Regions from separate parts of the Enterobacter sp. genome, predicted to be linked through region 1. Evidence: predicted binding sites of a transcription regulator. Region 1 holds the regulator's gene; the other holds the start of a gene.
The links. The regulator Fur, encoded in region 1, represses iron uptake genes when iron is present. The targets are predictions, from matches to a motif close to ATAATAATGAGAACNACTATCAA.
Positions count from the first base shown of each region.

Region 2: a site for Fur is predicted at 9,058-9,080, ahead of gpmA (2,3-diphosphoglycerate-dependent phosphoglycerate mutase). Genes of this name have one in related genera too.

Region 1 is NZ_CDRQYH010000078.1:544-15,118, forward strand. It holds gene seqA (replication initiation negative regulator SeqA) at 1-145, opposite strand, end outside; gene ybfF (esterase) at 329-1,102, shown strand; gene ybfE (LexA regulated protein) at 1,231-1,518, shown strand; gene fldA (flavodoxin FldA) at 1,674-2,204, shown strand; gene fur (ferric iron uptake transcriptional regulator) at 2,495-2,941, shown strand; gene chiQ (ChiQ/YbfN family lipoprotein) at 3,034-3,360, opposite strand; gene chiP (chitoporin ChiP) at 3,408-4,805, opposite strand; gene glnS (glutamine--tRNA ligase) at 5,252-6,919, opposite strand; gene nagE (N-acetylglucosamine-specific PTS transporter subunit IIBC) at 7,089-9,110, opposite strand; gene nagB (glucosamine-6-phosphate deaminase) at 9,439-10,239, shown strand; gene nagA (N-acetylglucosamine-6-phosphate deacetylase) at 10,295-11,443, shown strand; gene nagC (DNA-binding transcriptional regulator NagC) at 11,452-12,672, shown strand; gene nagD (ribonucleotide monophosphatase NagD) at 12,718-13,470, shown strand; gene asnB (asparagine synthase B) at 13,720-14,575, shown strand, end outside.
Region 2 is NZ_CDRQYH010000021.1:38,402-54,403, forward strand. It holds gene tolB (Tol-Pal system beta propeller repeat protein TolB) at 134-1,426, shown strand; gene pal (peptidoglycan-associated lipoprotein Pal) at 1,462-1,983, shown strand; gene cpoB (cell division protein CpoB) at 1,993-2,787, shown strand; tRNA gene ACWYRJ_RS09005 (tRNA-Lys) at 2,949-3,024, shown strand; tRNA gene ACWYRJ_RS09010 (tRNA-Val) at 3,052-3,127, shown strand; tRNA gene ACWYRJ_RS09015 (tRNA-Lys) at 3,131-3,206, shown strand; tRNA gene ACWYRJ_RS09020 (tRNA-Lys) at 3,248-3,323, shown strand; tRNA gene ACWYRJ_RS09025 (tRNA-Lys) at 3,355-3,430, shown strand; gene nadA (quinolinate synthase NadA) at 3,653-4,696, shown strand; gene pnuC (nicotinamide riboside transporter PnuC) at 4,719-5,438, shown strand; gene zitB (CDF family zinc transporter ZitB) at 5,435-6,373, opposite strand; gene ACWYRJ_RS09045 (protein YbgS) at 6,480-6,860, opposite strand; gene aroG (3-deoxy-7-phosphoheptulonate synthase AroG) at 7,166-8,218, shown strand; gene gpmA (2,3-diphosphoglycerate-dependent phosphoglycerate mutase) at 8,280-9,032, opposite strand; gene galM (galactose-1-epimerase) at 9,239-10,279, opposite strand; gene galK (galactokinase) at 10,273-11,421, opposite strand; gene galT (galactose-1-phosphate uridylyltransferase) at 11,425-12,471, opposite strand; gene galE (UDP-glucose 4-epimerase GalE) at 12,481-13,497, opposite strand; gene modF (molybdate ABC transporter ATP-binding protein ModF) at 13,699-15,171, opposite strand; gene modE (molybdenum-dependent transcriptional regulator) at 15,239-16,002, opposite strand, start outside.

The DNA.
Region 1 (14,575 bases):
CATCTTTGGTGACTGGGGTAGCAGGCTGTGAAGCGGCGGAAATTTTAAGCATGCGCCGTAAAATGTCGGACGCGCTCTCCCCGATATGCCGCGTCTGGCTGGCAATATACTGATAGAGTTCGTCATCAACTTCGATTGTTTTCATCTTAATCCAGTGCGATATCTTATCTGAATACAAGTCATTGGGATTATAAGGTCAAATCCCAACAGCGGATAGCGTCAAACCAGGTTGGCGGCAAAAGTCAGATTAAACTGGAACCTTGCAGCCGGGCGGCAGAATGGTCAACATGATACCCTAACCTGACATACGTAAAAAAAGAACTTTGCCATGAAATTGAATACCCGAGCGCAAACTGCACAATCGCCGAACAATAATTCTCCCATCGTACTGGTTCACGGGCTTTTTGGCAGCCTGGATAACCTGGGCGTGCTGGCGCGCGATCTGGTTACTGACCACGATATTTTACAGGTCGATATGCGCAATCACGGTCTTTCCGGCCGATCCGACGAGATGACCTACGCGGCGATGGCGCAGGATCTGCTGGATACGCTGGATGCCAACGACCTGCAAAAGGTGACCCTCATCGGGCATTCAATGGGTGGCAAAGCGGTGATGGCCCTGACGGCACTGGCCCCGGAGCGTATTAACGGCCTGGTTGTAATTGATGTTGCGCCCGTGGATTACGACGTCCGCCGCCACGACGAAATTTTTGCCGCCATCAATGCGGTCACCGAAGCGGGCGTCGCGACTCGCCAACAGGCGGCTGCCGTCATGCGTGAGCATCTTGATGAAGAAGGCGTCGTCCAGTTCCTGCTGAAGTCGTTTGTTGACGGCCAATGGCGTTTTAACGTGCCGGTGCTCTGGAATCAGTACAATAACATCGTGGGCTGGGAAACCGTCCCCGCCTGGCCACACCCTACCCTCTTTATTCGCGGCGGTAACTCTCCTTACGTTACCGACGCGTACCGCGACACGCTGCTGGCCCAATTCCCGCAGGCTCGCGCCCACGTGATTGCCGGTGCCGGACACTGGGTGCATGCAGAAAAACCCGATGCTGTGCTGCGCGCCATTCGCCGCTATCTCGCTGATACGACAAATTGATTAAAAAGAAAGCGACTGGAAGGCTGCGGGCTTCCAGTCGTTGGCGTGCCGTTTTTGGTGATGTATGATGGCGCGCTTATCGCCCGGGCATTAGCAGGGCGGCGTGTTTCCCCCGAAGTCTCAGAATCATGGCCAAAGAACAAACGGACCGTACGACACTAGATCTGTTCGCGAATGAGCGTCGCCCGGGACGACCGAAGACGAATCCGCTTTCGCGCGATGAACAGCTGCGTATCAATAAACGCAATCAGCTTAAACGCGATAAAAATCGCGGGCTTAAGCGTGTCGAACTGAAGCTTAACGCCGACGCCGTCGATGCGCTGAACGAGCTGGCTGACGCGCGAAATATCAGCCGAAGCGAGCTCATTGAAGAGATGTTAATCGCCCAGCTTGAGGCGTTACGCAGCCAGGCATAAGTCTGAAAATCCCCTTTATTACCCTTTTCATGTAGCACAGAGTGCAGTCCTGCGCGATAGCTGTTTCCGCAGGGTTGCCAGTTCTGCTATTATTGCCCTTATCCGTGGCCGAATTGCGCCACCATACTATTAAGTTTCAAGAGGTTATTTTACTCATGGCAATCATCGGCATTTTCTTTGGCAGTGATACCGGCAATACCGAAAATATCGCAAAAAACATTCAAAAACAGCTCGGTAAAGACGTTGCTGATGTGCATGACATTGCCAAGAGCAGCAAAGAAGATCTGGAAGGCTATGACATTCTGCTGCTGGGTATCCCAACCTGGTACTACGGTGAAGCCCAATGCGACTGGGATGATTTCTTCCCGACGCTGGAAGAAGTGGACTTCAACGGTAAGCTGGTTGCCCTGTTTGGCTGCGGTGACCAGGAAGACTACGCTGAGTATTTCTGTGACGCGCTGGGTACCATCCGCGACATCATTGAGCCGAATGGCGCGGTTATCGTAGGCCACTGGCCGACCGCTGGTTACCACTTCGAAGCGTCTAAAGGCCTGGCCGATGACGATCATTTCGTGGGTCTGGCCATCGACGAAGACCGTCAGCCAGAACTGACCGCCGAGCGCGTTGAGAAGTGGGTGAAGCAGATCCGTGAAGAACTGCACCTTGATGATATTCTGAACGCCTGATTTTATCGCGGCGCAACTGCGGTTGCGCCCATGCCCCAGGTCAAACCGATTAAATTAATCGCTACAATCTTTTAACTTTTTCGCCCAGACCTGTACAATGTCTCCCTGATAAAATGTGGTTTTCCATAGAGCAAGTTTGTTGGTGATACCCCATTTTTATAAGCATATTTTGCCTGAGACTTGCAGTTTTCATTTAGCCATGGCAGTTCTATAATGAGACGCATTATCCCAGGTGCATTTTCTGTCACTTCCTACAGAAGTGAATCGTTTAGCAACAGGACAGATTCCGCATGACTGACAACAATACCGCATTAAAGAAGGCTGGCCTGAAAGTTACGCTTCCTCGGTTAAAAATCCTCGAAGTGCTTCAGGGTCCAGACAATCACCATGTCAGTGCGGAAGACCTTTATAAACGTCTTATCGACATGGGTGAAGAGATTGGGCTGGCTACCGTCTATCGCGTGCTGAACCAGTTTGATGACGCGGGCATTGTCACCCGTCATAATTTCGAAGGCGGTAAATCTGTTTTCGAACTGACCCAGCAGCAGCACCACGATCATCTGATCTGCCTCGACTGCGGCAAGGTCATTGAATTCAGCGATGATTCCATCGAAGCGCGCCAGCGTGAAATCGCCGCGCGTCACGGTATCCGCCTGACCAACCACAGCCTGTATCTTTACGGTCACTGTGCTGAAGGCGACTGCCGCGAAGATGACCACGCGCACGACGCAAAATAATCAAGTGTTCATACTCTGAGCCAGCCGAAAGGTTGGCTTTTTTTTGCCAGAAAAAAGCCCGGTAAGCGCAGCGCCACCGGGCGTAAAGCAACTTATTTATTATTGTTGCGTATCTCGTTCCAGATCTTATCGCAACGCTTGGTCACTTCCTGATCGTTACCGGTTTTACGCGCCTGGATACAGGCCTGGTAATCCATCACGCGGACATTCTCCCGCGTCGCAAACTGCTCATGCGCTTTCTCTTTCTTCAGCACGTTCAAAACGCTCTGACAGGCTTCAATTTTCTCCGGCGATCCTTCTGCTGTATTAATACAGGCGCTATAGGCCTCCTTCAGCCGGGAATCTTCTTTCGGTGCCTCACTCTGAGCACACGCCACCAGCCCTGATGCCAGCAACGCGACGATTACGATTTTTTTCATCATATGCAGTCTCCGGTCCGGCGGGATCTAACCCGCCGGAAGATTCATCAGAAGATAGTGAACGGTGCGATAACCATGAATTTCACGTCACGTTCATCCTGGAAGATGTTGCCGTAACCGCCCGCGTAGCTCGGGATATCGGAGTGGTTGTCATACTGAGTGAAGTGCAGTTTGAACATTGTGCCTTTCGCGCGGCCATCCTGCAGGGTATAGATAGCATCGAGGCTGTAGGAAGACTCTTTCAGGCGATAGTTGGGATCGTAGTATGCGTCCGGAGTTGCCATATCGGCTGGTTTTGCATCCCAGGCGTAAGCGTAAGAAGCGCCCACCGCCCAGCCAGGCAGGTTCCAGTTTTTCAGGTCGTACATTGCGCCGAAGAAGACCGCTTTCTCGCCGTCGGCGTTGAAGTCTGAGCGGTTATCCCACCAGATATCAAGACGACCGTTGGATGAGGCATAGGTCGGGGTCATACGCTGCAGGAAGTAGCCCTGCTGCCCTTCCGCCTTCACCCATGTTCCTTCCAGACGTAAATCAACCTGACCGACCTTATAGCCGAAGGTTAGCGCCTGCAGCCACGCGGTGCCATCATAAATGTCATTGACGCCACCGTTGCTGACTTTGTCGCGCGTACCGTAGAACTGATAGCTGGTACTCAGCGGGCTACCCGCGACATCAAACTTATAGCTGGCCTTGGCAAAGTACTGATCGATATACCCTTGCGCCTGGCCAAATGCTGCTTCGAGAACCAGATCGTTTTTGAAGTCGTATTTCGCCCCCAGCGAGTGGAGATAATCGACTTTGGTTTTCTTATCGTTCTGGTAGAACTTGTCCATCTCGATGTGCCAGGGTGCTTTGTACTCGTTGGTCCACATATAGGAGAAGCTCAACGCACCCGCATCACCGTAGTCAAAGTTCGCCCCGGCTTCCGCACCCTGATAGGTACCCGGCATAAAACTCCAGTGCGGTGCTAACAGGGTCTGGCCAGTTGGCTGAATATAACCACCGCGCGCCCATACCGGACCGTATTTAAATTTTGCAGCGGCTTTGTAAAGGCTGATGCCGCTCTTATCCCCGGACCAGTCTTCTTTATACGCTTTATTGCTGGAGGAGAAGGCAATTTCGTTCGGGTGGGCGCTGTCGCCGTTTTCCGCCATTTCAATCGCGGTAAACGCAGCAATATCCAGACCGAACATATCCGCGGCATAGCCTGACTGGAAGTCCAGGTTGGCGTTCCAGGTGGAATGAGAAAGGTTGGTTTTGTATTTGTCTTCGGTGACGTCTTTACGGTCACGTTCACGCTGCCAGTAATAGATACCGCCCGTGAGGGTAGAATCGTCGATGAAGCCCGCCGCTTTCGCCTCTGGTGTCACCACCAGGCCCGACATTGCTGTCACACCGGCAATAGCCAGCGCCAGCGCACTACGTTTGCCACTGAACGTACGCATAGATTATTCCTCTTTGACGAATTAAAACGCCTGAAACGGCGTAAATAAAAAAGACCAAATGGTCAGGGGTAGTTTTAAATACCCTCGAATTAAATACCGTCGTTAGGTTATTTTTCGCGACGCGAATTATCAATGCTTTTTAGCGGACAAAAGTCAGGATTATGACGAAGTGCACATAATTAGTAGTGCTTTGTAACATTTGCAGGGAGGCGAGGAATGGCGGGGAATTTTCAAGTATTTCAGTGGCTAGACGAGAAACATCTTCCCTTTCTTATAACCTTTTTGTTTTTCCTAATGACACAAAATTTTTTTTGAAAAATAAGTAGCACCTCATTGACCTGATATTTTTATCACACCTTTTTAGGCCCTGGCTTAATACCCTGATCGTTAAATAAAAAAACGCCGCATAGTGCGGCGTTTGTCTCTCATTGACCAGACCAGCAATATTATTCGCCGATCTTCGTCCAGGTATCACGCAGACCTACGGTACGGTTAAATACCGGTTTTTCTGCCGTGCTGTGACGGCTGTCCAGGCAGAAGTAACCTTCACGTTCGAACTGGAACGCTTTGCCTGCTTCAGCGTTTTTCAGAGAAGGCTCCGCATAACCCTGCTTGATCACCAGAGATTCCGGGTTGATGGTCGCCAGGAAGTCTTCCGCAGCACCAGGGTTAGGCACGCTGAACAGACGATCGTACAGACGAATTTCTACCGGCAGCGCGTGGGATGCGCTCACCCAGTGGATAACGCCTTTCACCTTGCGGCCATCCGCAGGATCTTTGCTCAGCGTTTCAGCATCATAAGAACAGAAGATGGTGGTGATATTCCCTTCTGCATCTTTCTCTACGCGCTCGGCTTTGATGACGTAGGCATTACGCAGACGCACTTCTTTACCCAGCACCAGACGCTTGTACTGTTTGTTGGCTTCTTCGCGGAAGTCAGCGCGGTCAATCCAGATCTCGCCGCTGAACGGCACGTCACGGCTTCCCATTTCCGGTTTGTTCGGATGGTTAGGCATGGCGACCAGCTCGCTTTCACCCTGCGGATAATTTTCGATAACCAGTTTCACCGGATCGATAACCGCCATCGCGCGCGGAGCGTTTTCGTTGAGATCTTCGCGAATGCATGATTCAAGGGACGCCATCTCGATGGTGTTGTCCTGCTTGGTCACGCCGATACGTTTGCAGAACTCACGAATAGAGGCGGCAGTGTAACCACGGCGACGCAGACCAGAAATGGTAGGCATACGTGGATCATCCCAGCCCTCAACGTGCTTGTCGGTCACCAGCAGGTTCAGCTTACGCTTGGACATCACGGTGTATTCCAGGTTCAGGCGAGAGAACTCGTACTGGCGCGGATGCACAGGAATGGTGATGTTATCCAGAACCCAGTCGTACAGACGACGGTTGTCCTGGAACTCCAGCGTACACAGGGAGTGCGTAATGCCTTCCAGCGCATCGCTGATGCAGTGGGTAAAGTCGTACATCGGGTAGATGCACCACTTGTTGCCGGTCTGGTGGTGTTCCGCAAACTTAATGCGGTACAGCACCGGATCGCGCATCACGATGAACGGAGACGCCATGTCGATTTTGGCACGCAGGCACGCTTTGCCTTCTTCGAAGCCACCGGCACGCATTTTTTCAAACAGCGCCAGGTTCTCTTCCACGCTGCGGTCGCGGAACGGGCTGTTTTTGCCCGGTGCGGTCAGCGTACCGCGATACTCACGGATCTCGTCAGCAGACAGCTCGTCGACATACGCCAGACCCTTGTTGATAAGCTCTACCGCATAGGCGTACAGCTGATCAAAATAGTCAGAGGAGTAGCAGATATCGCCAGACCAGTTGAAGCCCAGCCATTGCACGTCGTTCTTAATGGACTCAACGTATTCGATGTCTTCTTTTACTGGGTTGGTGTCATCGAAACGCAGGTTGCACTGTCCCTGGTAGTCTTGCGCAATGCCAAAGTTCAGGCAGATGGACTTCGCATGCCCGATATGCAGGTAGCCGTTCGGCTCCGGCGGAAAGCGGGTATGAATTGTGGTGTGCTTACCACTGGCCAGATCTTCATCGATGATCTGACGAATAAAGTTACTCGGGCGGGCTTCAGCCTCACTCATCGTGGATTCCTCAAAGCGTAAACAACGTATAACGGCATATGATCTTATAAGCCGGACGTAGTGACAACCCTTAAAACGTCTCTGAAGAAAATAATGGGGGCATTTGCTGCAAAAAAAAGCGGCGGAGGATCTCCCCCGCCGCTTAAGGCATGACTCTACTCAGGAGCGATTACTTGCCTTTAATCTCGTACAGCGGTGTTTGACCCGCAACAACCTGACCTTTCGCCTGAATGACCAGGCCGCTGAAGTCGTCGATGTTGCTGCAAACGACCGGACTTATCATGGAGCGCGCGTTGGCGTTCAGGAAGTCCAGATCCATTTCCAGAATCGGCTGCCCAGCCACCACTTCAGCGCCCTCTTCCACCAGACGAGTAAAGCCCTGGCCGTTCAGCGCAACGGTATCGATACCCATATGGACAACGATCTCCGCGCCATTTTCGGTTTCGAGGCAGAACGCATGGTTGGTGTTGAAGATTTTCACGATGGTACCGGCAGCCGGAGACACAACGGTTTTGTCCGTTGGTTTCACCGCCACACCGTCACCGACCGCTTTGCTGGCGAAGGCTTCGTCAGGCACCTGCTCAATCGCAACGACTTCACCGGTTACCGGTGAAACCAGCGCGGCTATCGTTTTGGCGTTGGGTACCGCCTGCGGTTTTGCAGCCGCTGGCGCGGCGGCAGGTGCGACAGAAGCTTCTGCTGCGGCTACCGGGCCGGTAGTTTTCATGGCATTAGCAATTTTCTCTGCCACAAAGCCAACGATAATCTGCACGCTGGTTTTGTTCAGGCGGATAACACCGGACGCGCCCAGACGTTTGGCCAGCGCTTCGTTCACCAGGGAAGAGTCTTTGACGTTCAGACGCAGGCGAGTGATACAGGCATCGATACCGGTCAGGTTGTCAGAACCGCCTACTGCGGCGATGTACTGACGCGCCAGACCTGAAACGTCCTGGTCCTGAGCACCGCTCACGTTCACATCCTGACCATCCGCTTCGCTACCGGCCACGGCCAGTTCACGACCCGGTGTCATGAGGTTAAATTTGGTGATAGTGAAACGGAACACTACGTAGTAGATCGCGAAGAACACCAGACCTTGCGGGATCAGCATCCACCAGTGGGTCGCCAGCGGGTTACGGGACGAAAGCACCATATCCACCAGACCGGCGCTGAAGCCGAAACCGGCAATCCACTGCATGCTGGCAGCGATGAACACGGAGATACCGGTCAGCACGGCGTGGATCACATACAGAACCGGCGCCACGAACATGAAGGAGAACTCCAGCGGCTCGGTGATACCGGTGAAGAAGGCCGCGAACGCGCCCGCCATCATGATACCCAGCACTTTCGCTTTGTTCTCTGGACGCGCGCAGTGGTAGATAGCCAGCGCAGCACCCGGCAGACCAAACATCATGATCGGGAAGAAGCCCGCCTGGTAACGACCGGTGATACCGACAACCGCTTTACCTGCTTCGATGGACTGTGCGCCACCCAGGAAGTTAGGGATATCGTTAATACCGGCAACGTCGAACCAGAACACGGAGTTCAGCGCGTGGTGCAGACCAACCGGGATCAGCAGACGGTTGAAGAACGCGTACACGCCCGCACCGACAGAACCCAGTTTCTGGATGTGCTCACCGAAGTTCACCAGACCGTCGAAAATCATCGGCCAGACGTACATCATGATGAACGCGACAACGATCATCACAAACGAGGTCAGGATAGGGACCAGACGGCGGCCGCTAAAGAAGGAGAGCGCTTTTGGCAGCTCTACGCTGCTGAAGCGGTTATACAGTTCGGCAGAGATGATACCCACAAGGATACCGACAAACTGGTTGCTGATCTTACCGAATGCCGCCGGAACCTGGTCCGCCGGAATTTTTTGGATCATGGCCACTGCTGCAGGTGAGCAGAGAGTGGTTAAGACGAGGAAACCGACAAAACCGGTCAGCGCAGCGGCACCGTCTTTGTCTTTGGACATACCGTAAGCCACACCAATCGCGAACAACACGGACATATTGTCGATAATGGCGGAACCTGACTTGATAAAGAACGCCGCCAGCGCGCTGGTATTACCCCAGCCGTTGGGGTCGATCCAGTAGCCGACACCCATCAGGATGGCTGCGGCAGGCAGCGTGGCGACCGGCACCATAAGTGCGCGGCCAACCTTTTGTAAATAACCTAGAATACTCACTTTCTTCCCCCTATGAGACCCCGTTTAAGGCATGTTCTCAGCTCTGTTTTTTATTGTGTCACGAACTATAGATACAGTTGATGCTTCACTGGCATTGTGAGTGTGTGAAAAATTAATTCGTATCGCAAATTAAACGCGTACTTTTTGTGATTTTTGTCACCAAATATCGTTATTAACCCTTCCTTACACTGGCTAACAGTGAAAACTTATTTTATCATTCAAAAAATCAAGACGGATTGATCCGGCCTGAAAGTTTCCAGGTTACGCTTAAGTATCAGGTTCCGATAGCTATCCGCCCACTCTTCTACTTTAACTCTTGAGGTGAACAATGAGACTGATTCCCCTGGCAACTGCTGAACAAGTTGGTAAATGGGCCGCTCGCCATATCGTTAACCGTATCAACGCCTTTAAACCAACTGCCGATCGTCCTTTCGTTCTTGGACTTCCGACAGGCGGCACACCGCTGACTGCCTACAAGGCGCTGGTTGAGATGCATAAAGCAGGCCAGGTTAGCTTCAAGCATGTTGTGACATTCAACATGGATGAATACGTTGGCTTACCGAAAGATCACCCGGAAAGCTACCATAGCTTTATGCACCGTAATTTCTTTGATCACGTTGATATTCCAGCTGAAAATATTAACCTGCTGAATGGAAACGCGCCTGATATTGACGCAGAATGCCGTCAGTATGAAGAAAAAATCCGTTCTTACGGTAAGATCCACCTGTTTATGGGTGGTGTAGGTAATGATGGTCACATCGCGTTTAACGAACCGGCGTCATCTCTGGCTTCCCGCACCCGTATTAAAACGCTGACCCATGACACGCGCGTGGCAAACTCCCGCTTCTTTGACGGCGATGTTAACCAGGTTCCAAAATACGCCCTGACCGTAGGCGTAGGCACCCTGCTGGATGCTGAAGAAGTGATGATTCTGGTGCTGGGCAGCGTGAAAGCCCAGGCGCTCCAGGCTGCCGTTGAAGGCAACGTAAACCATATGTGGACCATAAGCTGCCTGCAGCTGCATCCGAAATCAGTCATCGTCTGCGACGAGCCGTCCACGATGGAGCTGAAGGTTAAAACGCTGAAGTACTTCAACGAGTTAGAAGCTGAGAACATCAAAGGTCTGTAATTGAATAACCGCCTCTTCATCAAGAGGCGGCCGCTTTTTTTAACCGGGGGTCGTTATGTACGCTTTAACCCACGGTCGGATTTATACCGGCCATGAAATTCTGGATGACCATGCGATTGTTATCGCTGATGGCCTGATTGAACGTGTTTGCCCGCTGGCAGAACTGCCGCCGGAGATTGAACAGCGCTCACTCAATGGAGCAGTAATCTCCCCCGGTTTCATCGACGTGCAGCTCAACGGCTGCGGCGGTGTGCAATTCAATGACACCGCGGATGCGGTGACGGTAGAAACGCTGGAGATCATGCAGAAAGCCAACGAGAAATCGGGCTGCACCAGCTATCTGCCAACGCTCATCACCAGCAGTGATGACCTTATGAAGCAGGGTATCCGCGTGATGCGAGAATACCTGGCCAAACATCCTAACCAGGCGCTGGGTCTGCACCTTGAAGGGCCATGGCTGAATATGGTCAAGAAAGGAACGCATAACCCGGACTACGTGCGTAAACCTGATGCAGAGCTGGTTGACTACATGTGTGCCAACGCCGATGTGATCACCAAAGTGACGCTGGCGCCTGAAATGACGGGTACGGATGTCATCAGCAAGCTGGCCGCCGCCGGGATTATCGTTTCAGCAGGCCACTCAAACGCAACGCTGAAAGAAGCGAAAGCCGGTTTCCGCGCGGGAATTACTTTCGCAACTCACCTTTACAACGCCATGCCGTATATCACAGGCCGTGAACCGGGTCTGGTCGGGGCGATTCTGGATGAGCCAGACGTCTACTGCGGCATTATTGCTGACGGCTTACACGTCGATTACACCAACATTCGCAACGCTAAGCGGCTGAAAGGTGACAAGCTTTGTCTGGTGACGGATGCCACCGCACCGGCAGGTGCAAATATTGAGCAGTTCATTTTTGCCGGTAAAACAATATACTACCGCAATGGACTGTGTGTGGATGAAAACGGTACGCTGAGCGGTTCCTCTTTGACCATGATTGAAGGGGTGCGTAACCTGGTAGAACATTGCGGGATTGCGCTTGATGAAGTCCTGCGCATGGCAACCCTGTATCCGGCTCGCGCAATGGGCGTGGATAAACAGCTCGGCGGAATTGCACCAGGTATGGTTGCAAACCTGACGGCATTCACACACGATTATAAAATTATTAAGACCATCGTTAATGGTAACGAGGTCGTCACTGAGTAAGTAAAAGTATGACACCTGGCGGACAAGCTCAAATCGGTAATGTCGATCTCGTTAAACAACTTAACAGTGCGGCGGTATACCGCCTGATTGACCAGCACGGCCCCATCTCGCGGATTCAGATAGCCGAACAAAGCCAGCTTGCTCCCGCCAGCGTGACAAAAATTACCCGCCAGCTCATTGAGCGCGGTCTGATCAAAGAAGTCGATCAGCAGGCCTCCACCGGGGGCCGCCGCGCCATCTCTATTATTACCGAAACCCGCAATTTTCAGGCAATTGGCGTCCGTCTGGGGCGCCATGATACCACCCTCACGCTGTACGATCTGAGCAGTAAAGCCATTGCGGAAGAACACTACCCTCTTCCGGAACGCACCCAGGAGACGCTGGAACATGCGCTGCTCAATACCATCGCGCAGTTTACTGAAAGCTGTCAGCGCAAGATCCGCGAACTCATTGCCATCTCCGTGATCCTGCCCGGTCTGGTCGACCCGGAAAGCGGCGTGATCCGCTATATGCCGCACATTCAGGTTGAAAACTGGGGGCTGGTCGACGCGCTGGAAAAGCGTTTTAAAGTGACCTGCTTTGTGGGTCACGACATCCGCTCTCTGGCGCTGGCGGAGCACTACTTTGGTGCGAGCCAGGACTGTGAAGACTCTATTCTGGTGCGCGTCCACCGCGGTACGGGTGCAGGCATTATCTCTAACGGCCGGATTTTTATTGGGCGCAACGGTAACGTCGGAGAGATCGGCCACATTCAGGTTGAACCTCTCGGGGAGCGCTGCCACTGCGGCAACTTTGGCTGCCTTGAAACCATCGCCGCCAACACGGCCATCGAGCAGCGCGTTCGCCATCTGCTTGAACAGGGTTATCAAAGCCGCGTCACGCTGGACGACTGCAAGATAGGCACCATCTGCAAAGCCGCTAATAAAGGCGACGCGCTGGCCTGCGAAGTGATCGAGCAGGTTGGACGTCATCTGGGGAAAACCATCGCCATTGCCATTAACCTGTTTAACCCACAAAAAGTGGTGATCGCCGGTGAAATTGTGGAAGCGGAAAAGGTTCTGCTCCCTGCGATTGAAGGCTGTATTAACACCCAGGCGCTGAAAGCATTCCGCCAGAATCTTCCGGTGGTTCGTTCAAAGCTTGACCATCGCTCGGCGATTGGCGCGTTCGCGTTGGTCAAACGCGCCATGCTCAACGGAATTCTGCTCCAGCATTTGCTGGAAAGCTGATCGAACCTTATAGTAACGCCTTCTTTTTTTGAAGTCGGAATATCCATGACCATTAAGAACGTAATTTGTGATATCGACGGCGTGCTGATGCACGACAACGTTGCCGTGCCGGGTGCTGCGGAGTTTCTTCACCGCATCATCGACAAAGGAATGCCACTGGTTCTGCTCACGAACTACCCTTCTCAAACCGGTCAGGATCTGGCAAACCGCTTTGCCACCGCAGGCGTCGACGTCCCGGACAGCGTGTTTTATACCTCGGCGATGGCCACGGCGGATTTTCTGAAGCGTCAGGAAGGAAAGAAAGCCTACGTGGTGGGTGAAGGTGCGCTGATACACGAGCTCTACAAAGCGGGCTTTACCATCACTGACGTGAACCCGGACTTTGTGATTGTCGGCGAGACGCGTTCCTTTAACTGGGAGATGATGCATAAAGCAGCATACTTTGTCGCCAGCGGTGCGCGCTTTATCGCCACCAACCCGGATACGCATGGCCGTGGTTTTTATCCGGCCTGCGGCGCGCTCTGCGCCGGTATCGAGAAAATCTCAGGTCGTCAGCCGTTCGTGGTCGGTAAACCGAGCCCGTGGATTATTCGTGCCGCGCTCAACAAGATGCAGGCCCACTCTGAAGAAACCGTTATTGTCGGCGACAACCTGCGCACCGATATTCTGGCCGGTTTCCAGGCGGGTCTGGAGACGATTCTGGTCCTGTCCGGCGTCTCTCAACTTGATGACATTGATTCGATGCCGTTCCGGCCGAGCTGGATTTACCCCTCCGTCGATGAAATTGACATCATCTGATACCGAACCACGCCTCAGGGCGTGGTTTTTCATTTATGGCCTACACAAATAAAACTCCATCTAACAAAAAGCACATTTCATTGCATAATCATCAATAAAAGAACTCATGGCGTACTCTTTTTTCACTATTCCGCAATCACTATTGCACTATTTCCGTTTTCACCCGTAAAACGCTTGCGCGCCCTGCCCCTTTGCGGCATTTTCATAAGCAAGCAACATTACAAAGCAACAGGGTTAACGGAGAAGGTTATGTGTTCAATTTTTGGCGTACTGGATATTAAAACTGACGCGGGCGAACTGCGTAAAAAGGCACTCGAACTGTCCCGCCTGATGCGCCATCGCGGCCCGGACTGGTCAGGCGTTTACGCCAGTGACAAAGCAATTCTGGCTCACGAACGTCTGTCTATTGTTGACGTCAACGCCGGTGCACAGCCGCTGTATAACGAGAAAAAAACGCACGCGCTGGCTGTCAACGGTGAGATCTATAACCACCAGGCACTGCGCGCCGAATACGGCGACCGCTACGCATTCCAGACCGGCTCTGACTGTGAAGTGATCCTGGCGCTGTATCAGGAGAAAGGTCCCGAGTTCCTGGACGACCTGCAGGGCATGTTTGCCTTTGCCCTGTACGACAGCGAAAAAGACGCTTACCTGATTGGCCGTGACCATATCGGTATTATCCCGCTGTACATGGGTCACGATGAGCACGGCAACTTCTACGTTGCCTCTGAAATGAAAGCCCTGGTACCGGTCTGCCGCACCATTAAAGAGTTCCCGGCAGGCAGCTATCTGTGGAGCAAAGACGGCGAGATCCGTCAGTATTACCAGCGTGACTGGTTCGACTACGACGCGGTAAAAGACAACGTCACGGACAAAGCCGAGCTGCGTCAGGCCCTGGAAGATTCCGTGAAAAGCCACCTGATGTCAGACGTACCTTACGGCGTGCTGCTCTCAGGCGGCCTGGACTCCTCCGTGATCTCGGCAATCACCAAGAAATTTGCGGCTCGTCGCGTGGAGGATCAGGAGCGCTCAGAAGCCTGGTGGCCACAGCTGCACTCTTTTGCCGTGGGCCTGGAAGGTGCTCCTGACCTTAAAGCCGCGCAGG
Region 2 (16,002 bases), on a different contig from region 1:
TTACATTTTCCCCGTGCAAACGGGGAAAAATAGACCAGGTTTAGTCACAGGGTTCTGGTAGTTTTGTCTATTTGAGTTTGTTAACATTCTGCTAAATTATCGTGGGTAAGGTTACCCGGATAAGGGAGATATGATGAAGCAGGCATTACGTGTAGCATTTAGTTTTTTAATGCTGTGGGCAGCAGTACTGCACGCAGAAGTACGTATCGAGATCACCCAGGGGGTGGACTCGGCGCGCCCAATCGGTGTTGTTCCGTTCCAGTGGGCAGGTCCTGGCGCTGCGCCTGAAGATGCCGGTGGCATCGTGGCGGCTGACCTGCGTAACAGCGGTAAATTCAACCCGTTAGATCGTTCTCGTCTGCCTCAGCAGCCGGGTAGCGCGCAGGAAGTACAGCCTGCAGCATGGTCTGCGCTGGGTATTGATGCCGTGGTTGTGGGTCAGGTTACGCCTAACCCGGACGGCTCTTACAACGTTGCCTGGCAGCTGGTGGATACCGGCGGTGCACCGGGTACCGTTCTGGCACAGAACTCTTACAAGGTCACTAAGCAATACCTGCGCTATGCTGCACATGCTGCCAGCGATGCGGTATTTGAAAAACTGACCGGCATTAAAGGTGCGTTCCGTACCCGTATCGCGTACGTGGTGCAGACCAACGGTGGTCAGTTCCCGTACGAACTGCGCGTATCTGACTACGACGGCTACAACCAGTTCCTGGTGAAACGTTCTTCACAGCCGCTGATGTCTCCAGCCTGGTCTCCGGACGGTTCTAAACTGGCCTATGTAACCTTCGAAAGCGGCCGCTCAGCGCTGGTTATCCAGACGCTGGCAAACGGTGCTGTTCGTCAGGTAGCGTCGTTCCCACGTCACAACGGTGCGCCTTCGTTCTCTCCGGACGGCTCTAAACTGGCCTTTGCGCTGTCAAAAACCGGTAGCCTGAACCTGTACGTGATGGATATTGGCTCTGGTCAGATCCGTCAGGTTACCGACGGTCGCAGCAACAACACTGAACCTTCATGGTTCCCGGACAGCCAAAACCTGGCGTTTACTTCTGACCAGGCCGGCCGTCCACAAATCTACAAAGTCAACATCAACGGCGGTGCTCCGCAGCGTATTACCTGGGAAGGTTCGCAGAACCAGAACTCAGACGTGAGCAGCGACGGTAAATTTATGGTAATGGTGAGCTCCAACGGTGGGCAGCAGCACATTGCCAAACAAGATCTGGTAGCGGGTGGCGTTCAAGTTCTGTCGTCAACGTTCCTGGATGAAACGCCAAGTCTGGCACCTAACGGCACGATGGTAATCTACAGCTCTTCTCAGGGGATGGGATCTGTGCTGAATCTGGTTTCTACAGATGGGCGTTTCAAAGCGCGTATTCCGGCAACTGATGGACAGGTAAAATCACCTGCCTGGTCGCCGTATCTGTAAATAATAATTAATTGATTACTAAAGGAATCATAGAAATGCAACTGAACAAAGTGCTGAAGGGGCTGATGATCGCTCTGCCTGTAATGGCAATCGCAGCGTGTTCTTCTAACAAGAACGCCAGCAATGACCAGAGCGGCGAAGGCATGATGGGTGCCGGCACCGGTATGGACGCGAACGGCAATGGCAACATGTCTTCTGAAGAGCAAGCGCGTCTTCAGATGCAGCAGCTGCAGCAGAACAACATCGTTTACTTCGATCTGGATAAATACGACATCCGTTCTGACTTCGCTGCGATGCTGGATGCGCACGCTAACTTCCTGCGTAGCAACCCATCTTACAAAGTCACCGTAGAAGGTCACGCGGACGAACGTGGTACCCCAGAGTACAACATCTCCCTGGGTGAACGTCGTGCTAACGCTGTTAAAATGTACCTGCAGGGTAAAGGCGTTTCTGCTGACCAGATCTCCATCGTTTCTTACGGTAAAGAAAAACCTGCAGTACTGGGTCACGACGAAGCGGCTTACTCCAAAAACCGTCGTGCCGTACTGGTTTACTAAGAGAATTGCATGAGCAGTAACTTCAGACATCATCTGTTGAGTCTGTCGTTACTGGTTGGAATAGCGGCCCCCTGGGCCGCTTTTGCTCAGGCACCAATCAGTAGTGTCGGCTCAGGCTCGGTAGAAGACCGGGTCACTCAACTCGAGCGTATTTCTAACGCTCATAGCCAGCTTTTAACCCAACTCCAGCAACAACTTTCCGATAACCAGAATGATATTGACTCTCTCCGCGGTCAGATTCAGGAAAGCCAGTATCAGCTTAACCAGGTTGTGGAACGTCAGAAGCAAATCTTGTTGCAGATAGATAGCCTGAGCAGCGGTGGTGCAGCAGCACAGCCAGCCGCAGGCGATCAGAGCGGTGCTGCGACGTCTGCGCCAGCGCCATCTGCTGATGCTTCAGCCTCAACAGGCGCGCCTGTACAGAGCGGTGACGCGAATACTGACTACAATGCGGCTATTGCCCTGGTGCAGGATCAATCTCGTCAGGATGACGCGATTACTGCGTTTCAGAACTTTGTTAAGAAATACCCTGATTCCACTTATCAGCCAAATGCCAATTACTGGCTCGGTCAGTTGAATTACAACAAGGGTAAAAAGGACGATGCGGCGTTTTATTTTGCCTCCGTGGTAAAAAACTACCCGAAATCGCCAAAAGCGCCTGATGCGATGTACAAAGTGGGCGTCATCATGCAGGACAAAGGCGACACTGCGAAAGCCAAAGCGGTTTATCAGCAGGTGGTCTCTAAATTCCCGGGCACCGAAGGTGCTAAGCAGGCGCAAAAACGTCTGAATTCGATGGGATGATTATCGCATGACCAGAAATCGCGTTATTTCTGGTCGTGCAGCATGATTACTAAGCAGTTAAGTGATCTTCATCGAAATTTTTGTTGCGCAGAATTCTTAAATCAGTAATATATGCCGCCGTTGCCACGGGATATCAAACAACGTGAAAACAGCATAAAAGTGGGTCGTTAGCTCAGTTGGTAGAGCAGTTGACTTTTAATCAATTGGTCGCAGGTTCGAATCCTGCACGACCCACCACTTAACGCAGTTCCGGCAGTACAGAGTGGGTGATTAGCTCAGTTGGTAGAGCATCTCCTTTACACGGAGGGGGTCGGCGGTTCGAGCCCGTCATCACCCACCACTCGGGTCGTTAGCTCAGTTGGTAGAGCAGTTGACTTTTAATCAATTGGTCGCAGGTTCGAATCCTGCACGACCCACCAATGTTATTGGTGCCGAGTGATAATTCAGGCAACACCCGAATGGGTCGTTAGCTCAGTTGGTAGAGCAGTTGACTTTTAATCAATTGGTCGCAGGTTCGAATCCTGCACGACCCACCAGCCTGAATAAATTTGCAGTACATCCCGCAAGGGGTCGTTAGCTCAGTTGGTAGAGCAGTTGACTTTTAATCAATTGGTCGCAGGTTCGAATCCTGCACGACCCACCAGTGTAGAAAGGCGCCCTAAAGGCGCCTTTTTGCTATCTGTCTGTTTTGTTGGTCAGGTAAGGCGAAGCCGCCACCCGACAAATGCTATCCGCACCTATTTCCGGTGACTTTTCACTCCAGATTCGCTATCTTGTTTAGTATACAAAACACAATTGCCACGCGTTTTGCTATGTCAGGCAAATGAAAGGCAATATTGTTAAGCCAGTAAAACGAGAAGCCATAATGAGTGTGATGTTTGATCCTGAAGCCGCAATCTATCCGTTTCCGCCAAAGCCTGTCCCGCTGAGCCAGGACGAAAAGCAGTTCTACCGCGAGAAGATCAAACGTCTTCTCAAAGAGCGCGATGCGGTAATGGTGGCCCATTACTACACCGACCCGGAAATACAGCAGCTGGCTGAAGATACCGGGGGCTGCATTTCTGACTCACTGGAGATGGCGCGCTTCGGTGCACGACATCCCGCTTCAACGCTGCTGGTTGCCGGTGTGCGTTTTATGGGCGAAACGGCAAAGATCCTGAGCCCGGAAAAAACCATTCTGATGCCCACGCTTAACGCGGAGTGTTCCCTGGATCTGGGCTGTCCGATTGACGAATTCACGGCCTTCTGTGACGCCCATCCTGACCGGACTGTGGTGGTCTACGCTAACACCTCTGCGGCCGTAAAAGCGCGTGCAGACTGGGTGGTCACATCGAGTATCGCCGTTGAACTGATTGAACATCTGGATAGCCTGGGCGAGAAAATTATCTGGGCGCCCGATCGCCATCTCGGCAATTATGTCCAGAAGCAGACGGGTGCTGATGTTCTCTGCTGGCAGGGCGCCTGTATCGTTCATGACGAGTTCAAGACCCAGGCGCTGGCGCGCATGAAGGCGCTTTATCCTGACGCAGCCATTCTTGTTCACCCTGAATCTCCGCAGTCGATCGTCGACATGGCGGATGCCGTGGGTTCCACCAGCCAGCTTATCAACGCTGCCAGAACGTTGCCTCACAAGCAGCTTATCGTGGCGACCGATCGCGGTATCTTCTACAAGATGCAGCAGGCCGTACCGGAGAAAGAGCTTCTTGAAGCGCCAACGGCAGGCGAGGGCGCAACGTGTCGCAGCTGTGCACATTGCCCGTGGATGGCGATGAACGGCCTGAAAGCGATTGCCGAGGGGTTAGAAACCGGTGGTGCGGCGCATGAAATCCATGTGGATGCCGCCCTGCGTGAAGGTGCGTTAATTCCGCTTAACCGCATGCTGGATTTTGCGGCTACACTACGTACTTAATTCAAAACTCCCCGGGGAAAAGATGGATTTTTTTAGCACACATAACATTCTGGTTCATATACCGATTGGTGCAGGTGGCTATGACCTTTCATGGATCGAGGCCGTTGGCACGCTGGCGGGATTACTCTGTATCTGGCTGGCAAGCCTGGAGAAGATCAGCAACTACGCGTTCGGGCTGATTAACGTCACGCTGTTTGCGATTATCTTCTTCCAGATCCAGCTGTACGCCAGCCTGCTTTTGCAGCTGTTCTTCTTTGCCGCCAATATTTACGGCTGGTATGCCTGGTCGCGTCAGAACAGCCAGCAGGAGGCCGAGCTGCAGATCCGCTGGCTGCCCCTGCCGAAAGCCATCGCCTGGTTCGTCGCCTGCGTGGTGGCCATTGGCTTAATGACCGTTTACATCAACCCGGTTTTTGCGTTCCTGACCCGCGTTGCCGTTTCGGCCATGTCCGGCATCGGCCTGAACGTGACGATGCCTGAACTCCAGCCGGATGCCTTCCCGTTTTGGGATTCCTGCATGATGGTGCTGTCGATTGCGGCGATGATTCTGATGACCCGTAAATACGTTGAGAACTGGCTGTTGTGGGTCATCATCAACGTGATCAGCGTGGCGATCTTCGCCCTGCAGGGCGTCTATGCGATGTCGCTGGAATATCTGCTGCTGACCTTCATCGCGCTGAACGGCAGCCGGATGTGGATTAACAGCGCGCGCGAGCGAGGCTCTCACGCGCTTTCCGGCTAGTGGTCATGATGATGTGAATGGCCGGACTGCGCCTCGTTAAGGTGGCAGTCCGGTCCGCTACAGGGCTGATACTCCATCTGAACGGTGGCATGGCTAATGTCGTAGTGATGTTCCAGGAAGTGCTGGATGCGATCGAGCAGCGCATCGTGGTCGTGAGGGGGGATCACCTGGACGTGCAGCGTCATGACCGGTTTCTCTCCCACCAGCCAGACGTGAACATGATGAACGTTGCGTACTTCCGGGACTGAACGGCGCAGGTTGCGCTTCAGCTCGTCGATATCCATGGAAGCTGGCGCCCCTTCAAGCAGTTCATTCACGCTCTCCTTCAGCAGCCGCCAGGCGCTGCGCAAGACCAGACACGACACAAGAACGGACAGAATCGGATCGACAGGCGTCCAGCCGGTGTAGAGGATCACCAGCGCGGCGACAATCGCCCCGACTGAGCCGAGCAAATCACCCATAACATGCAGAGCCGCAGCGCGTACGTTCAGGTTCTTCTCCCCGCTGCCGCGGTGCAAAATCCAGAAGGCCAGAATATTCGCCAGCAGCCCTGCTACGGCAATCACCATCATGGTTGCCCCGGCGATCGGCTGCGGGTGTCTGAAGCGCTGTATTGCCTCCCAGACGATAAGAATGGTAATGACCACCAGCGCAATAGCGTTAACAAATGCGGCCAGTGTGGTCAGTCTCAGCCAGCCGAAGGTATGGCGCGCATTTGGAGGACGACGCGCAAACTGCACGGCCATCAGGGCGAAGAGCAGGGCGGCTGCATCGGTCAGCATGTGTCCGGCATCAGCCAGAAGCGCCAGAGAGCCGGAAATCAGGCCGCCAATGACCTCAATAACCATAAACGTTGCCGTGACGCCAAAGGCCAGCATCAGTCGTTTAGCGTTGTCGTTGCCGGATGAGTGCGAGTGTGAATGGGAGTGCGCCATGTCTGCTTTCCTGATGTGTTATTGTTTTTAGTGTAGCGTTTTTAATAGGTTACTTCAAAAAGAAAGGAGAGCCTGAGCTCTCCTTTTTCTGACGGTTCATAACAAATTACTGGGTAGTACCATCGGTTTTGGTATTGGCGTCGTTACCCATTTTGTCGTTAGGGTCCGGGCATTTGCCGTCCTTGCACATTGAGTTCTTATGGACTTCATCTGAACTCATATTGTCATGGTTCATAGTGCCGGAACCGCTACCGTCTGGATGCAGCATGGTGCCGCCGGTGTTGGTGTTGCCGGTATTGATCTGGCTGTTGTCGACATTATTCGGGGCGATATTCTGTTTCGCATCAGGCGCAGGCTGACCTGCTGCCGCAGCCGCATTGGCGTCACCGTTGCTGTCTGAGGTGCCCGTTTCCGCAGCCAGGACGCTGCCGCTGGCCAGAGTGAGTGTAGCGGTCAGGAAGAGAGTTGCCAGTTTTGTCATTTTCATCATGGTGCTCCTGTTCTTGTCGTTACGCTGGATAACATTCTCCAACAGTGCATCTTTTTCAGAGGCGAAAGATCCCGCCTTACGGACTTACGTCAGTAGGGAATCGCGTTTAAGCGTGTAAAAATTGGTTGTTACAGTTAAAAAGCTTAGGTTAGATCTCGTTTTTCGCTATTTTGTGACGATTTTTAGGCGAATTCCAGGAATTATCTGCGTGAAGTGTAAAACCGTGTTTACACTTCCTGGTCGACAAGATAGATTGAAAGGATTGCTTTCATTACTAAAGATATGGCAGAGCTGGAACGAAGATGAATTATCAGAACGACGATTTACGCATTAAAGAGATCAATGAGTTATTACCTCCTGTAGCGCTCCTTGAGAAATTCCCCGCCACTGAAAATGCCGCAAACACGGTTTCTCATGCTCGTAAAGCGATCCATAAGATCCTGAAAGGTAATGACGATCGTCTTCTGGTGGTGATTGGTCCGTGCTCCATTCACGATCCTGCAGCCGCGAAAGAATACGCCGCCCGTCTGCTCACCCTCCGTGAAGAGCTAAAGGATGAGCTGGAAATCGTCATGCGCGTCTATTTTGAAAAACCGCGCACCACCGTTGGCTGGAAAGGATTGATTAACGATCCGCACATGGATAACAGCTTCCAGATCAACGACGGCCTGCGCATTGCGCGCAAGCTGCTACTTGAGATCAACGACAGCGGCCTGCCTGCGGCCGGTGAATTCCTGGACATGATTACGCCACAATACCTTGCAGACCTGATGAGCTGGGGCGCAATTGGTGCGCGCACGACTGAATCTCAGGTCCACCGCGAGCTGGCGTCCGGTCTTTCTTGCCCGGTGGGTTTCAAAAATGGCACTGACGGCACCATTAAGGTGGCTATTGATGCCATCAACGCCGCTGGTGCGCCGCACTGCTTCCTGTCCGTGACAAAATGGGGTCACTCCGCCATCGTTAACACCAGCGGGAACGGTGACTGCCACATCATTCTGCGCGGCGGTAAAGAGCCGAACTACAGCGCGAAACACGTGGCAGAAGTGAAAGTCGGGCTGGAAAAAGCCGGACTGCCGCCGCAGGTGATGATCGATTTCAGCCATGCCAACTCCAGCAAGCAGTTTAAAAAGCAGATGGAAGTGGGTGCAGACGTCTGCCAGCAGATTGCCGGCGGTGAGAAGGCGGTGATTGGGGTGATGATCGAAAGCCATCTGGTTGAAGGTAACCAGAACCTGGAAGGCAGCGAGCCGCTGGTGTACGGCAAAAGCGTGACCGATGCCTGCATCGGCTGGGACGATACCGACGCCATCCTGCGCCAGCTGGCAAATGCGGTAAAAGCGCGCCGCGGCTGAATTCTCAGGCACAAATAAAAAAGCGCGGAAGGCTCCGCGCTTTTTTTATGATCAGCGAAAATTACTTCGCTTTACCCTGGTTCGCAACAGCCGCTGCTTTCGCCGCGATCTCTTCTGCGTTACCCAGATAGTAGTGTTTGATTGGCTTGAAGTTTTCGTCGAACTCATACACCAGCGGTACGCCGGTTGGGATGTTCAGTTCGAGGATTTCGTCTTCACCCATGTTGTCCAGGTATTTCACCAGCGCACGCAGAGAGTTACCGTGAGCCGCGATGATCACGCGCTCGCCGCTCTTCAGGCGTGGCAGAATGGTTTCGTTCCAGTAAGGCACAACGCGGTCGATGGTCAGCGCCAGGCTCTCGGTGGTTGGCAGCTCAGCGTCGGTCAGCTTCGCGTAACGTGGGTCGTGGCCCGGGTAGCGCTCGTCATCTTTGGTCAGCTCTGGCGGGGTGATTGCGAAGCCGCGACGCCACTGTTTAACCTGCTCGTCGCCATATTTCTCAGCGGTTTCCGCTTTGTTCAGGCCCTGCAGCGCACCGTAGTGACGTTCGTTCAATTTCCAGGACTTCTCAACCGGCAGCCAGGCCTGATCCAGTTCGTCCAGCACGTTCCACAGGGTGTGGATGGCACGTTTCAGCACAGAGGTGTAAGCAAAATCAAAGCTGAAGCCTTCTTCCTTCAGCAGTTTACCTGCTGCTTTTGCTTCGCTTACGCCTTTCTCGGACAGATCAACGTCGTACCAACCGGTAAAGCGGTTTTCGTTGTTCCACTGGCTTTCGCCGTGACGCACCAGGACCAGCTTAGTAATAGCCATCTCTTACTCCTCAAGCATTTTTAGAATGATAACAATTCTCATTATATTGCCGTGGCCGTGCCAGCAGCAACGCTTAACCCTAACCATAGCGAAAATAGTCTCTGAGTGTAAGATGCTTGTGAATCCAGGGTTATGATTTTGTCTGCGATCGGCGCTATTTTCAGCAAGGCGTGCAGAAAAAAGCCCTCCGGAGGGAGGGCTGAATATTAATGTGGAATAAAATGGTATTCCGTCACGCTCACGTACTCTTCACCCGGGTGCAGCACGCAGCCTGGCTGCGGCCATTCCGGATGGTTCGGGCTGTCCGGCAGGAACTCGCTCTCCAGCGCCAGGCCTTGCCAGTCGCTGTACTCATCGTGTTCGCGCGCCGTCGTGCCGCCGAGGTAGTTGCCTGAGTAAAACTGCAGGGCAGGGGCAGTGGTATAAACCGTCATCTGCAGCTTGTCATCCGCAGACCAGACTTGCGCGGCAGGCTGCTTCACATCACCTTTGGCCTGCAGCAGGAAAGCGTGATCGTAGCCTTTCACCTTACGCTGATCGTCATCGCTCAGGAAATCCCGGGCGATGGTTTTCGCGCTGCGGAAGTCAAAGCTGGTGCCGCTCACGTCTTTGAGGCCCTGATATGGAATGCCCATCTCGTCAACCGGCAGATACGCATCCGCCAGGATCTGCAGCTTGTGCTCACGCACGTCGCACTGGCTACCATCCAGATTAAAGTACGCGTGATTGGTCAGGTTGACCGGACACGGCCTGTCGACCTTCGCGCGGTATTCAATGGCGATACGGTTGTCATCGGTCAGCGTAAAGCGCGCGGACGCGGTAAGGTTCCCCGGGAAGCCCTGATCGCCATCAGGCGAATCCAGTGAGAACAGCACTTCACCGTCGTTTTGACGAACAATCTTCCAGCGGCGTTTATCAAACCCGTCCGGCCCGCCGTGCAGCTGGTTCTCACCCTGGCTAGGAAGCAGGGTGTACTGCTCGCCGTTGAGTTCAAAACGGCTTTTCGCGATGCGGTTAGCATATCGCCCAACGGACGCGCCCAGATAGGCGGACTGATTGACATACTGCTCAGGCGAGGCGCAGCCGAGCAGGGTTTCGCGCACGCTGCCGTCCGGCATCGGTACGCGGGCAGAAAGAAGGGTAGCACCCCAGTCCATCAGCGTAACGACCATTCCCGCGCTGTTGCGCAGGGTTAACAGGCGATACGGCAGACCATCCGGTGCGAGTGTAGGTGTTTCGTTTAGCACTGTCCGGCTCCTTGTGATGCTTTACAAACATAGAAGGTTTCTTTGATGCCTGTTTTTGCTTCGTACTGCTTCGCCACGGCATCCTGTATGGCAGGGACCAACTCTTCTGGCACCAGCGCAACGATACAGCCGCCAAAACCGCCGCCCGTCATGCGCACGCCGCCTTTGTCGCCAATGGTCGCTTTGATGATTTCCACCAGGGTGTCGATCTGCGGAACGGTGATTTCAAAATCATCGCGCATGGAGGCATGAGATTCCGCCATCAGCTCACCCATGCGTTTCAGGTCACCTTTCGCCAGCGCGGACGCGGCTTCAACCGTACGGGCATTTTCCGTCAGCACGTGACGAACGCGTTTGGCGACAACCGGATCCAGCTCGTGCGCCACTTTGTTAAATTCATTGAGCGTCACGTCGCGCAGGGCTGGCTGCTGGAAGAAACGGGCGCCGGTTTCACATTGTTGGCGGCGGGTGTTGTATTCGCTGCCCACCAGCGTGCGCTTAAAGTTGCTGTTAACGATCACCACGGCCGCGCCTTTTGGCAGGGGAACGGCTTTGGTTCCCAGCGAACGGCAATCAATTAACAGGGCATGCTCTTTTTTCCCGAGCGCGGAAATCAGCTGGTCCATAATGCCGCAGTTACAGCCCACGAACTGGTTTTCTGCTTCCTGACCATTCAGGGCGATTTGCGCGCCATCCAGCGGCAGATGGTAAAGCTGCTGGAATACGGTGCCGACGGCAACTTCCAGAGACGCAGAGGAGCTTAAGCCCGCACCCTGCGGCACGTTGCCGCTGATGACTAAATCCGCACCGCCGAAGTTCTTGTTACGCTTCTGAAGGTGTTTGACGACGCCGCGCACGTAGTTAGACCACTGCTGGCTGTCGTGCGTCACAATCGAGCCATCGAGGGAAAATTCGTCCGTCTCATTACCGTAATCAGCCGCAATCACGCGGACTTTACGGTCGTCGCGTTTCGCACAGCTGATAACGGTCTGGTAATCGATGGCGCACGGCAGCACGAAACCATCGTTATAGTCGGTGTGTTCACCGATCAGGTTAACGCGGCCTGGCGCCTGGATAACGTGGGTGGCAGGGTAGCCAAATTTCTCAGCAAACAGGGATTGTGTTTTATCTTTCAGACTCATTTTTTAGACTCCTGATTCGCGATAGTGGACGTCGCTAACGGCACGCAGACGTTCTGCCGCCTGTTCCGCCGTCAGGTCACGCTGGGTTTCTGCCAGCATTTCGTAGCCCACCATAAATTTACGTACCGTCGCAGAGCGCAGCAGCGGCGGATAGAAATGGGCATGCAATTGCCAGTGCTGATTCTCTTCCCCGTTGAACGGCGCGCCGTGCCAGCCCATGGAGTACGGGAAGGAGCACTGGAACAGATTGTCGTAACGGCTGGTCAGCTTTTTCAGCGCCAGGGCAAGGTCGTCGCGCTGCGCGTCGCTGAGATCGGTTATACGCAGAACATGTGCTTTCGGCAGCAGCAGCGTCTCAAACGGCCACGCGGCCCAGTAAGGCACGACGGCCAGCCAGTGTTCGGTTTCCACCAGGGTACGGCTGCCGTTGGCCTGTTCACGCTGCGCGTAATCCACCAGCATCGGCGAGCCGTTTTCCGCGTAATACGCTTTCTGCAGACGGTCTTCACGCTCGGCTTCGTTAGGCAGGAAGCTGTTCGCCCAGACCTGGCCGTGCGGATGGGGGTTCGAGCAGCCCATGGCCGCGCCTTTGTTTTCGAACACCTGCACCCACGGATAGCTCTGCCCCAGCTCTGCGGTTTGTGCCTGCCAGGTGCTGACGACCTCTTTCAGCGCGTCCACGCTCAGCTCCGGCAGCGTCTTGCTGTGATCGGGAGAGAAGCAGATCACGCGGCTGGTTCCGCGCGCGCTTTCGCAGCGCATCAGCGGATCGTGGCTTTCAGGCGCGTCCGGCGTGTCGGTCATCAGGGCGGCAAAATCGTTTGTGAACACGAAGGTGCCTTTGTAGTCCGGGTTTTTATCCCCGGTAACGCGCGTGTTGCCCGGACAGAGGAAGCAGTCCGGGTCGTGCTGCGGCAGGGTCTGTTTTGCAGGCGTCTCCTGCGCCCCCTGCCAGGGGCGCTTAGCGCGATGCGGAGAAACTAAAATCCATTGCCCGCTTAACGGGTTAAAACGACGATGCGGATGATCGACGGGATTAAATTGCGTCATGACGGATCCTTAGTCCGGATAGCCTTGCGGGTGGCGTGACTGCCAGTGCCAGGTATCCTGTGCCATTTCATCAAGCGTGCGCGTCACACGCCAGTTAAGCTCTTTGTCGGCTTTGGTGGCATCGGCCCAGTAAGCAGGCAGATCGCCCTCGCGACGCGGTGCGAAGTGGTAGTTCACCGGCTTGCCGCAGGCTTTGCTGAAGGCGTTAACCACGTCCAGCACGCTGCTGCCGACTCCGGCGCCGAGGTTGTAAATATGCACGCCCGGTTTGTCAGCCAGCTGCTGCATGGCCGCAACGTGACCGTCGGCCAGATCCATTACGTGGATGTAGTCGCGCACGCCGGTGCCGTCTTCGGTCGGATAGTCATTGCCAAAAATCGCCAGCGAGTCGCGACGGCCAACGGCAACCTGGGCGATATACGGCATCAGGTTGTTTGGGATGCCCTGGGGATCTTCACCCATATCGCCAGACGGATGCGCGCCGACCGGGTTGAAGTAGCGCAGCAGCGCGATGCTCCACTCCGGCTGGGCTTTTTGCAGGTCGGTCAGGATCTGCTCCACCATCAGCTTGCTTTTGCCGTACGGGCTTTGCGGGGTACCGGTCGGGAAGCTTTCAACGTAAGGAATTTTCGGTTGATCGCCGTAGACGGTGGCGGAGGAGCTAAAGATGAAGTTTTTGACGTTCGCCGCGCGCATGGCGGAGATGAGACGCAGAGTGCCGTTGACGTTGTTGTCGTAATACTCGAGCGGCTTCGCAACGGATTCACCGACCGCTTTCAGACCCGCGAAGTGGATCACCGCTTCTATGGCGTGGTCGTGAAGGATCTCGGTCATCAGCGCTTCGTTGCGGATGTCGCCTTCCACAAAAGTCGGTTGTTTACCGCCAAGACGTTCAATCACAGGCAGCACGCTGCGCTTACTGTTGCACAGGTTGTCGAGAATGATGACGTCATGGCCGTTTTGCAGCAGTTGCACGCAGGTATGACTACCTATGTAACCGCTACCACCTGTTACCAGAACTCGCATATTTCGCTCCATTGGGCTTATGGTATGTAATAACCATAGCATAACAGAGACGCGAAAAGTGTGACATGGGATAAAATAGTGGAATCGTTTACACTCGTTTTCACACTCACTTTTTTCATGACTGAGAGCATTCTAGATCAAAGAGATAGCGATGTATTGATGCAAGTTATCTGAAAAAGAGGAGGGCAGAGCCCTCCACGGTTAATCAACGTTGCTGAGAAGGTAGCGATAACCCTCACCGTCCGGAACAAACTCCAGGCGATGCGTGATGCAGGCGGGGGCATCTTCGGCATGATGTGAAACGAAAAGCAGCTGCGTTTCACCTTCGCTAATCAGGACATCCACAAAGCGGCGGATAAGCTGGCGGTTCAACGGGTCGAGTCCCTGCAGCGGTTCGTCGAGGATCAGCAGCGTAGGGTGTTTCACCAGCGCGCGAACGATCAGGGCCAGACGCTGCTGCCCCCACGACAGACTATGAAACGGCGCGTCAGCAACCCGGTTGTCCATGCCCAGAATGTCCAGCCACTGCTGGGCGAGCTTATGTTGTTTATCCGACACCGCCTGATAAATACCGATGGAATCAAAATACCCGGAGAGGATCACGTTGCGTACCGTGGTACTGACCCGGTAATCCAGATGCAGGCTGCTGCTGACGTAGCCGATGTGTTTTTTGATATCCCAGATGGTTTCGCCGCTGCCGCGACGCCGACCAAACAGCGTGAGGTCGTTGCTGTAGCCCTGCGGATGATCGCCGGTGATCAGGCTCAGCAGCGTCGATTTTCCCGCGCCGTTGGGGCCGACAATCTGCCAGTGCTCGCCTGGATTGACCGTCCAGTTGAGGTGATTAAGGATCGGGCGATCGTCATAAGAGACCACACCATCCCGCAGCACGATGCGCGGCTGGTGGGGATCAAGCGCGTGGCGCGCCGACGGGGCGTCGGGTTCCGGAAGGGTAATACCGTCGAGCTGTTCGCTGTGCGCGAGTTGGGCAATCAGCGCCTGCTTAAGCAGCGCGGTTTTTTCGCCGGTCTCGGTCAGGTTACAGTCGGCCAGGACGCCCGCGTGCTGGATAAATTCCGGAATTTCATCGAAGCGGTTAAGCACCAGCACGAGGGTATATCCCTGCTGATTAAGCGACGCCAGCAGAGACGTCAGCTGCGCCCGGGACTGCACGTCAAGACCGTCGAACGGTTCGTCCAGAATAAGCAGTTCAGGTTCGCTCATCAGCGCCTGACAAAGCAGCGTTTTTCGCGTCTCGCCGGTCGAAAGGTATTTAAAGCGCCGGTTCAGTAGAGGGGTGATACCGAACTGTTCTGCCAGGCGCTGGCAGCGGGCGGGATCCTTCACTTCATCCTGAATAATTTCCGCCGTCGTACGGCCGGTATCGTCTTCGCCAGGGCTGAGTAAATCGGTGTTGTTGCGCTGCCACTCGTCGCTGACCAGCTTTTGCAGTTGTTCAAACGACAGGCGCGTCAGGCGCGTAAAGTCGCTCTGGTATTCGCCTTTGAGGAGGTTGAGCTCTCCCGCCAGCGCGCGGGCCAGCGCGGATTTACCGCTGCCGTTAGTGCCGACAAACGCCCAGCTTTCACCCGCGCGAATCGTCAAATCAGCAATCGTTAGCGTTCGGGTATCGCTAAGACGAAACGTGCCTTGCGAAATATGCAATGATGACATGATTTATCCCTGTTTTTGCAGCACCAGATATCAGGGATACGCACTGTCGGTTCGATTGTCAATGTGCTCAGCACAAAGTGGCGATAATCACCCGGTCCGCGTTGAAATAAGCGGTGACGACAGCACCTTCTTCTAAGTCGTCCGACTCGCTGAGCGGTATGGTCGCACAGAGCGGTTGCCCATCTGCCAGGGTCATAAGCACTTCGCATTGCGCCTGGCCGCGTTCGATATGGCTGATTGTGCCCGGCAGCTGGTTATCTGCTGCCTTTGCCGCGTCGGGATCGCGCGTGATAGTGACCCACGGCGCTTTCAGCAGCACCAGCACCTCTTTACCTTCATCAAGCTCAAGACGCTCTGCGCTCTGCGCCGTTATGGCGGCTTTCAGACGGGTGGTGCCATCGGCAAGCAGGATCTCAATATGCTGCTGTACCTGGAGATCGTCGCGCGCCGTCACCGTACCAAACCACTGGTTGCGGGCGCTGGTTTGTAAAGAGAAGCGGGAAATGGCGGCCAGCAGACTGTCCAGCGGAACGTTATCGTCATCGCTCAACACATCAAACGCTTTTTGCTGGATCTGCGCCAGCAGATCGTAAAGCTGAATAAGGCGCTGGCCATAACGCGTCACGATCGCACCGCCGCCGCCTTTGCCGCCCGTGGCTCTGTCCACCAGCGGGTGTTCGCTCAGGGTGTTCATCTCGTTGATGGCGTCCCAGGCGCTTTTATAGCTGATTCCCGCGTTTTTCGCCCCCTGGCTAATCGAGCCCGTTTGTTCTATTTGTTTAAGCAGGGCGATACGTCGCGGATCGGCGAAAAGCTTTTGCTGAAGTCGTA